DNA from 4 places in the Pseudoalteromonas sp. T1lg22 genome. Region 2 is predicted to be linked to each of the others. Evidence: predicted binding sites of a transcription regulator. Region 2 holds the regulator's gene; each other region holds the start of a gene.

Region 1 (2,207 bases), on a different contig from region 2:
CGACCACCGATGATTACCATTACCAAGGCCACCATTAACACCATGGTATGGCTGAGGGTAATAAAGTTCAGCGCTACCCACTGAAGCTGGGATAAGTGCATTAACAGGTTAAGAGCCGCCATCACCAGTAACAGGGGCACAAAAAACAGGTTGCGCACTAGCTGAGCCTTGATAATGGGTAAGGCAAAACACAGTGCCGCGGCGGGTAGAAAGGCGATATCCACGGCAATCACTAGGGCGCTGGGGACCCATGAACCGGGCAGGGCCATCAGTATTCGCGCACTTAACCAGAGTAACACCAGGGCTGCCAAGGGCTTGCCCTTAATGCTGGGCACTCCGGTCCAATTCTGCACCGCGGTCAATAAAAAGCCCGACATAATGGCCACGGCAAAGCCAAACAGCATTTCATGGGTATGCCAGAAATAGCCGCCGCCATAAGGTGAAAACGCTAGGTGACCCGTATAGGTAAGGCTCCAGGTGATTATGCTGAGCATGCCAAACAGGGCGCCAAGCCAAAATAGAGGTCGAAACGCTAAGCGCATAAAGGCCCAACCACGGGCCTTTTCATCGGGTTCTGCAATTTGTCCACTGGGTAGTAACACGGCCATGACATCCTCTCTTTGTTATCTCAAAATTTAGATGGTTCGCTTATCTGTAGTAACTGCTTGAGCTCTGAATCCGTGTTCGCATTCACCAAATCGGCCAGGGTGAAATTATCTAAATGGGCAAAAAAGCACTCCATGGCCTGCGCCAAAATCCCCTTAAGCTGGCAGGCGGGAGAGATCACGCAGTGATTATCTGCGCCAAAACACTCTACCAGGGTCGAGTCCTGCTCATGCAGGCGCACCAGTTCGCCTATATTGATTTGCGCCGGATCGCGGCTAAGGCGAATACCGCCATTTTTACCTCGGGTGGCAGTGAGGTAATCCTTATTACTCAGCACCTGCACCACCTTCATCAGGTGGTTTTTGGAGATCTGATACTTATCGGCCACCGCCTGTATGGTGAGTGTCTCGTCCTGATGCAAGGCTGCATAGATCAGGGTGCGCAGCGAATAATCGGTAAAGCGGGTGATATTCATTAACGAAAGACCTTAGCGTCAAAGCGCCTTTGATGATATTTAAACATGTATTTATTTTACATCTTTGCTTGTGATGTGTAAACTTTCTGAAGATTCATTTTGAATGCATGTTATTGAGGTTCCGTTGGAAGCTTATCTGAGTTGGCCCGTCGACCCTATACCCAGGGTTGCAGCTCTTTTATTCGCTAACCGAATTAACTTTGAAAACAAGACCTTATTCACAAGGGTTTAAGGAAGAAAGACGATGAGAGAATATAAAAAACTGTGGTGGACGCTGCTTGGGGTGCTCGCCGTTACTTTCGCCATTCTCGGCTATTTTGGTCGTGAGGTTTATCGTGTTGCGCCGCCTATTGCCGAGCAGTTTGTTAGTCAGGATGGTCAGGTTTACACCTCTAAGGATGCGATTTTAGATGGGCAAACGGCCTGGCAGTCGGTCGGGGGGATGCAACTCGGCTCAATTTGGGGGCATGGTGCCTATCAGGCGCCAGATTGGACCGCCGATTGGCTGCATCGTGAACTCGTCCAGTGGCTGGATATTGCTGCTCAAGAGGCACATGGAGTAAGCTTTGATGACCTGTCTGAAGAGCTACAACAGCCTTTACTCTGGGCACTTAAAAAAGAGTACAGGACCAATACCTATGATCAAAATACGGGTACGGTCACTCTGTCTTCCCGTCGCCTGGCTGCCATTGAGCAAACGGCGGCTTATTACCATGCGCTGTTCGGTAGCGACCCGTTATTACAGCAAACCCGTAAACATTATGCGATGAAAGAAAACACTTTGCCCAGTGCAGAGCGTCGCGAAAAACTCACCGAGTTCTTCTTTTGGACGGCTTGGGCTGCGGCCACAGAGCGCCCCGATGGTTCGTCTACTTATACCAATAACTGGCCTCATGAGCCGCTGATCGATAATGAACCCACTGCGGAAAACTTGGTGTGGTCGATTGTTAGCGTTATCTTGCTGATCGCCGGTGTTGGAGCGCTCGTTTGGGCCTGGTCCTTCCTGCATAAAGATGAAGAAGCACCGACTCCGCCTAAGCAAGACCCCATAGCATCATTTTCCCTAACAGCATCGCAAAAAGCTTTGGGTAAGTATCTATTTCTGGTGGTGTCCTTATTTACTTTC
Region 2 (2,207 bases):
CCAGTGCTGCCAAGCTTTTCACGAGCCAGAAGGGAATCCAGTATGGCTTGCTCACTGAGGTGGGGGATATGTTGGTGTGCTACCTGAGAGAGGTATTCCAACATTCTTTTTTTGCTATTAAAAAGGACCGCAGCCTTGCTGCAGTCCTTGGAAAAAAGTAAATCTAAGCTCATTTTAATGACGAGACAATTTCTCTTTATGTTTGATTACCTGGCGGTCTAATTTGTCAATTAAGCCATCGATCGCCGCGTACATATCCTGATGCTCTGCGGTGGCAAACAGTTCGCCGCCGTTTACATGAAGTGTTGCTTCTGCTTTTTGTGTGAGTTTCTCGATATCAAGAATAACATGCACATTATTAATGTGGTCAAAGTGACGCTCTAATTTGGCAAATTTACTATTTACATAGTTGCGAAGAGAGTCTGTGATTTCTACATGACGACCGGTAAGATTTAATTGCATAAGCATTTTCCTTCTTGTCTAACGTCTATATCAAGCTTTTACGTTGATTTGACGGTGGTATGGCCAACGATTCACGATATTTTGCAATCGTTCGTCGAGCCACTTTGATTCCTTGCTCTGCTAGTATGTCGGTAATCTTGCTATCGCTTAACGGTTTTACAGGATTTTCCGCGGCTACTAGCTTTTTGATCAATGCTCTAATCGCTGTGGATGAGCATTCACCTCCATTCTCGGTATTCACATGGCTGGAGAAAAAGTACTTTAACTCAAAGATCCCACGTGGCGTGTGCATGTATTTTTGTGTGGTAACACGAGAGATTGTTGACTCGTGCATTTCCACCATTTCTGCAACGTCGTTAAGGACCATTGGCTTCATTGCTTCTTCGCCATGTTCAAAGAATGCCTGTTGTTGCTGAACAATGCAATTAGTTACTTTAAGTAAGGTGTCATTGCGTTGCTCCAGGCTCTTTATAAACCATTTTGCCTCTTGCAAGTGAGAGCGAATAAATTGGCTGTCACTTTGTGATTTGCAGTTGCGACCCAGGGATGCGTAGTGATCGTTGACACGTATCTTCGGCATGCTGTCGGGGTTTAATTCCACCTTCCAGCGACCCTTGACCTTCTTCACCGATACATCCGGGATCACATACTCCGACTCTTCGCGCACTATGGTCGCTGCGGGCTTGGGATTCAGGCTGTGTATCAGTGTCATCACCTCTTTCAACTGGGCTTCTTTAAGCTTAGTCTTTTTCATTAAGGTGCGGTAGTCACGGTTACCAAGCAAATCAATATAATTACAAACTACCTCTTTCGTCTCGTTAAGCCAAGGGGTTTGAGGCGAAAATTGCTTGAGCTGGATCAACAAGCACTCTTGTAGTGAGCGGGCGCCAATACCAATGGGATCAAACATTTGAACTCGCTTAAGCACGGCCTCTATTTCGTCGAGTTCAATCTCTTCTTCCAGCTCATCATGGTTGATGCTTTCGAGCAAGTCCTCGGTGCTAACGGTAAGTAAGCCGTTGTCGTCGATGGCTTCGATAATCGCGGTGGCAATGGCTTCATCTATGGCGCTAAACGGGGTGAGGCGTAATTGCCACATAAGGTAATCGTGCAGGGTTTCTGTGGTTTCGCCTTGGTAAATAGACTCGTCATCGGGCATGGGCCCAGATGCAACCGGGGCGGCACTGATGTACTCGTCCCAGGATACATCCATAGGCAGCTCATCGCTGATCGAGTCATTGTTAAGGGCGTCGCCGCTTTCAACTTCGTCCTGATTGCTTGTGCTGTTATTGCTTTGAATGTCGCTATCGCTGTCGGCCGCCGAATTTTTATCGCGTGGCAGGTCACTATCGCCGTAATGCTCTTCTTCGATTTCGAGCAAGGGGTTGGCATCAAGCGCTTCTTGAATTTCTTGTTGGAGATCCAAAGTACTGAGCTGCAACAGGCGGATAGCCTGCTGCAATTGTGGGGTCATTGTTAATTGCTGGCCTAGACGCAGCTGTAATGATTGCCTCATGTACTCTAACAATCCTTTTGTGATTAAAGTCTAAACTGCTCACCTAAATACACATCGCGTACTGTTTGATCTGCTAATACCTGTTGGGGAGTTCCAGATGCGATTAGCTCGCCATGGGAGACGATATAGGCAGTTTCACATACGTCTAATGTTTCGCGCACATTGTGATCGGTAATAAGAACGCCAATACCACGGTTGCGGAGGTGTTCAATGATTTTCTTAATATCTA
Region 3 (2,207 bases), on a different contig from region 2:
GGAAACTACAAGTTATTGCGATAAGTGGGGCGTTAGCACCTCGGTGATGCGCTTAGCAAAATCGTTGTTTATTTCAATTCCATGTAAGGCAAGTCGCGTGTCTTTAAGGGCGCAATTCAAGGGGCGCGTGGCGGCATTGTTAGCGGCTGCTACGGGGGCTGGGCTCAAGGTGTTTGCGTCCAGGTCCAAAAGCGGCGCCATGGCTTTGGCCATATCCAGCTTGGTTAAGCGCTCCTGGGCACTGAGGTGATAGATCCCTTCTAGCTCAGAGCCCAAGGTGGTTATGGCGCCAGCCAAGGCATTGGCGATATCTGCGGTGTCGGTGGGAAAGCGCTGACATTCATTATCGAAGTGGGTGACGCCGTTTTGCAGTTGCTCGGCAATGACGGTTACCGCCGACTCACCGAGATAACCAACTTCACCGTAGAGCACGGGAATGCGAACAATGGCCGCGCTCGGGTAGTGCGCTTGCAATACGGCTTCGCTGCGCGCCTTGGATTGGCCGTAAAGATTTAACGGGTTTACCTCGGCGTCCTCAGCATAGGGCGGGTTGCGGCCATCGAAGACATAATCGGTGCTAATAAAAATCAGCTTACAAGTGAACTGCTCACAGCACTTGGCAATATGCTCGGTGACCGCGCAGTTAAATTGGATGCTCTGCTCGGGGTCATTATCGAACTTGTCCGGATTGCGCTCGGCGGCGCTGTGAATAAAAAAGTCCGGTTGATGCGTTGCGAACAGGGTGCTGATGGCCTCTTTATCAAACAGATCTACTTTGACAATGGGTGCCTGTGCGCGGGAAAAACCCAAGCCTGTTACCTGATGAGTGGGGGTTAGGTGCGTAAAAAGGGCACGGCCCAGCAGCCCGGTGGCACCGGAGACGATGATTTTAGCCATAACTTTGCTCTCTAACGGCAGGGGAAAGCGGCAGCCTAACTGTGGTGAAGGGTAAAGTCAAAGTGTCCATTATGGTCTAAAAATGCGTATGTTTACGTTGAAAGTTAACTAGTTAAGCTGACTCGCGGTTGGCGGCGCTCAAGCCTATTGTGTGTTGCTGCCGGCGTTTGAGGCTGGAAAAGCAGCCATGCTTATTCTCATTGCTTCATAGTAAACGGGCTGTGGCCTTGTGCCTTGCACAGCTTTGGCAAAAACCCCCTTTTAACGCACCAAGTTGGTGCGTTTTTTGTGCGCATCAAAAGTTATCTTACTGTTAATTAAAGAGAAAATATTTTGGCACAAAGATTGATTTTATCTGATGGAAGAATAATAAACCGAATTGCCTACGAGGGGGCCATATGAAAATGATCAGTGCCATCATCAAGCCATTTAAGCTCGATGAAGTGCGAGAAGCGTTAGCAGAGCTGGGAATAGAGGGAATGACGGTAGTGGATGTTAAGGGCTTTGGCCGCCAGCGCGGGCATACCGAACTCTACCGAGGTGCCGAGTACAGGGTGGACTTTATTCCCAAAATTAAAATCGAGATTGCCACGCGTAGCGACAATGTGGAGCGAGTAGTAGAGCTGATCACCCGGGTTGCCAACAGCGGCAAAATAGGCGACGGCAAGATATTTGTTTTCGATCTTGAGCAAATCGTGCGCATCCGAACGGGTGAGCTTGATGAAGAAGCGATTTAGGGGGCGCAGTCATGGAAAACACCATAGTTGAATTACAATTCTCATTGAACACCTTTTACTTTTTGATCTCCGGCGTGCTGGTTATGTGGATGGCGGCGGGCTTTGCCATGCTGGAAGCCGGCTTGGTGCGTTCGAAGAACACCACAGAGATCCTGACCAAGAACGTCGCCCTTTATGCCATTGCCTGTACCATGTTTTTGCTGGTTGGTTACAACATCATGTATGTGGGTAACAGCGAGGGCGGTTTTGTGCCCAGCTTTGGCTCCTTGATTGGCACTCAGGCCAGTGACGCCGATCATGCGCTGGAGTCTGATTTCTTCTTCCAAGTGGTTTTTGTGGCTACGGCCATGTCCATTGTCTCCGGTGCCGTAGCCGAGCGCATGAAACTCTGGGCTTTTTTGATCTTTTGTGTGGTCATGACCGGCCTGCTATATCCCATTGAGGGCTACTGGACCTGGGGCGGCGGTTTTCTGTCGGCCATGGGTTTTGTCGACTTTGCCGGTTCGGGCATAGTGCATGGCGCCGGTGCCGCTGCAGCCTTGGCTGGGGTCTTGCTGCTGGGGGCGCGTCGTG
Region 4 (2,207 bases), on a different contig from region 2:
TCGCTTTAGCGTGCTTGATGATACCACCGATGTAGTAAAGCGCGTCTTCTGAAAGACCGCCGTACTTGTCACCAGCGAAAAGGTTCTTGCCATCTTTAGCTAGTGATTGGTGACAGTGCATACCTGAGCCGTTGTCGCCAACTAGAGGCTTAGGCATAAAGGTAGCCGTTTTACCATAAAGGTGAGCCATGTTGTGGATAACATACTTCATCTCTTGGATTTCATCGGCTTTGGTAACCATGGTATTAAAGCGAGTGGCAATCTCGTTTTGACCGGCAGTGGCTACTTCGTGGTGGTGTGCTTCTACTACATGGCCTAGCTCTTCTAGTACCAAGCAGGTTGCACTACGCCAATCCTGTGATGAATCAACAGGCGCAACCGGGAAGTAACCGCCTTTTACGCCAGGACGGTGGCCAGTGTTACCGCCTTCATAGTCGCGGTCTGAGTTCCAAGACGCTTCTTCGGCATCGATCTTGTACATAGAACCAGACATATCGGTTTTGTACTTAACATCGTCAAATAGGAAGAACTCAGGCTCTGGACCGAATAGAACTGTGTCGGCGATACCAGTAGAGCGCATGTACTCTTCGGCGCGCTTAGCAACAGAGCGAGGATCACGCTCATAACCTTGTAGTGTTGAAGGTTCAACTACGTCACAACGTACAATCAGTGTGGTTTCTTCAGCAAACGGGTCAAGCTTGGCGCTGTTTACGTCTGGTAGAAGTACCATGTCAGATTCATTAATGCCTTTCCAACCAGCGATTGAAGAACCATCGAACATCTTACCTTCTTCGAAGAAGTCTTCGTTTGCTTGGTGATGTGGGATAGAAAGGTGCTGCTCTTTACCCTTGGTATCGGTAAAGCGTAAATCTACGAACTTAACGTCATTTTCTTTAATAAAAGTTAAAACCGTATGTGACATGTGTCCTCCAACTAGGAATATTTTGTGTGCTGCATGTTACTGCAATTGTGCACTCATAAGCTTAAATCGTGCCAACTATTTAACTGTATGTTTGTAAAGGGTTTTAATTAAACTTGTTATTTCAATAAAGCTATTACGCACCCTTTTGGTGCGCATTTGCCTTGCTTTGGTGCATTTGTTTTGCCCTTTTTTAAGCCATGGTTTACGGCTCACTCAAGGCTTGCTTTAGATTAAAGCGCTTACCTTGTGCAAGGTGCAATAGGTTAGCTGAAAAATACCTGCTAAGATTTTTCTGTGGTTGATTTTTATCCATACTAACGGTGCGTTATGACAATTAGGTCACAGTCACAGAAAAATAATGTTGGATAAACTTTCATCTAGTGACGTTATAAGGGATAATACGCGCCCTTTTAAACCCAACGCAGGTAGTTGTTTGCCGAGCGTGGATCCTCTAGGAACAATGAGGCTTGCCTCTTAAGTAGATATATGAGCATCGAAAAGTTAAGAAATATCGCGATCATCGCGCACGTTGACCATGGTAAAACGACTCTGGTTGATAAATTGCTTGAGCAATCGGGCACACTGCAAACTCGCGGTGGTAACGAAGAGCGAGTGATGGATTCTAACGACATTGAAAAAGAGCGTGGAATTACCATCTTAGCTAAAAATACGGCAATCAACTGGAACGATTACCACATCAACATCGTAGATACTCCAGGACACGCCGACTTCGGTGGTGAAGTAGAGCGCGTTCTATCGATGGCTGATTCAGTACTTCTTCTTGTAGATGCTCAAGAAGGTCCTATGCCGCAAACGCGTTTCGTTACGCAGAAAGCGTTCGCACAGGGTTTGAAGCCAATCGTTGTTATCAACAAAATCGACAAGCCAGGTGCTCGTCCTGATTGGGTTATGGACCAAGTATTCGATCTATTCGATAACCTGGGTGCAACTGACGAACAGCTAGACTTCAAAGTAATCTACGCGTCAGCTATCAACGGTTGGGCAACATTAGATTTAGATGAGCCTTCAGACAACATGGAACCTATGTTCCAAGCGATCGTTAACGAAGTTGAAGCGCCGGATGCTGATCCTGAAGGTCCATTGCAGATGCAGATCTCTCAGCTTGATTACAACTCATACGTAGGCGTAATCGGTGTTGGTCGTATCAAGCGCGGTACCGTTAAAGTGAACCAGCAAGTCACTGTTATCGGTGCTGACGGTAAAACACGCAACGGTAAAGTTGGCCAGGTATTGACTTACTTGGGTCTAGATCGTCACGAAGCGC

Evidence for each region. Region 2 encodes sigma-54, which starts transcription at its own class of promoters, with help from an activator protein. Its sites were predicted from a motif close to GTTGGCACGNNNNTNGNNT; they were not measured.
Region 1: the regulator sigma-54 is predicted to act here: its motif matches at 1,222-1,240, upstream of C2M24_RS04885 (nitric-oxide reductase large subunit).
Region 3: the regulator sigma-54 is predicted to act here: its motif matches at 1,230-1,248, upstream of C2M24_RS02605 (P-II family nitrogen regulator).
Region 4: the regulator sigma-54 is predicted to act here: its motif matches at 980-998, upstream of glnA (glutamate--ammonia ligase).

What each region holds. Positions count from the first base shown of each region.
Region 1 is NZ_PQBY01000006.1:574,691-576,897, reverse strand. It holds gene C2M24_RS04895 (NnrS family protein) at 1-608, opposite strand, end outside; gene C2M24_RS04890 (Rrf2 family transcriptional regulator) at 629-1,081, opposite strand; gene C2M24_RS04885 (nitric-oxide reductase large subunit) at 1,326-2,207, shown strand, end outside.
Region 2 is NZ_PQBY01000016.1:279,773-281,979, reverse strand. It holds partial or broken gene ptsN (PTS IIA-like nitrogen regulatory protein PtsN) at 1-173, opposite strand, end outside; gene hpf (ribosome hibernation promoting factor) at 175-462, opposite strand; gene C2M24_RS10960 (RNA polymerase factor sigma-54) at 488-1,936, opposite strand; gene lptB (LPS export ABC transporter ATP-binding protein) at 2,002-2,207, opposite strand, start outside.
Region 3 is NZ_PQBY01000006.1:82,938-85,144, reverse strand. It holds gene C2M24_RS02610 (dTDP-4-dehydrorhamnose reductase family protein) at 13-897, opposite strand; gene C2M24_RS02605 (P-II family nitrogen regulator) at 1,296-1,634, shown strand; gene C2M24_RS02600 (ammonium transporter) at 1,646-2,207, shown strand, end outside.
Region 4 is NZ_PQBY01000006.1:579,496-581,702, reverse strand. It holds gene glnA (glutamate--ammonia ligase) at 1-922, opposite strand, end outside; gene typA (translational GTPase TypA) at 1,409-2,207, shown strand, end outside.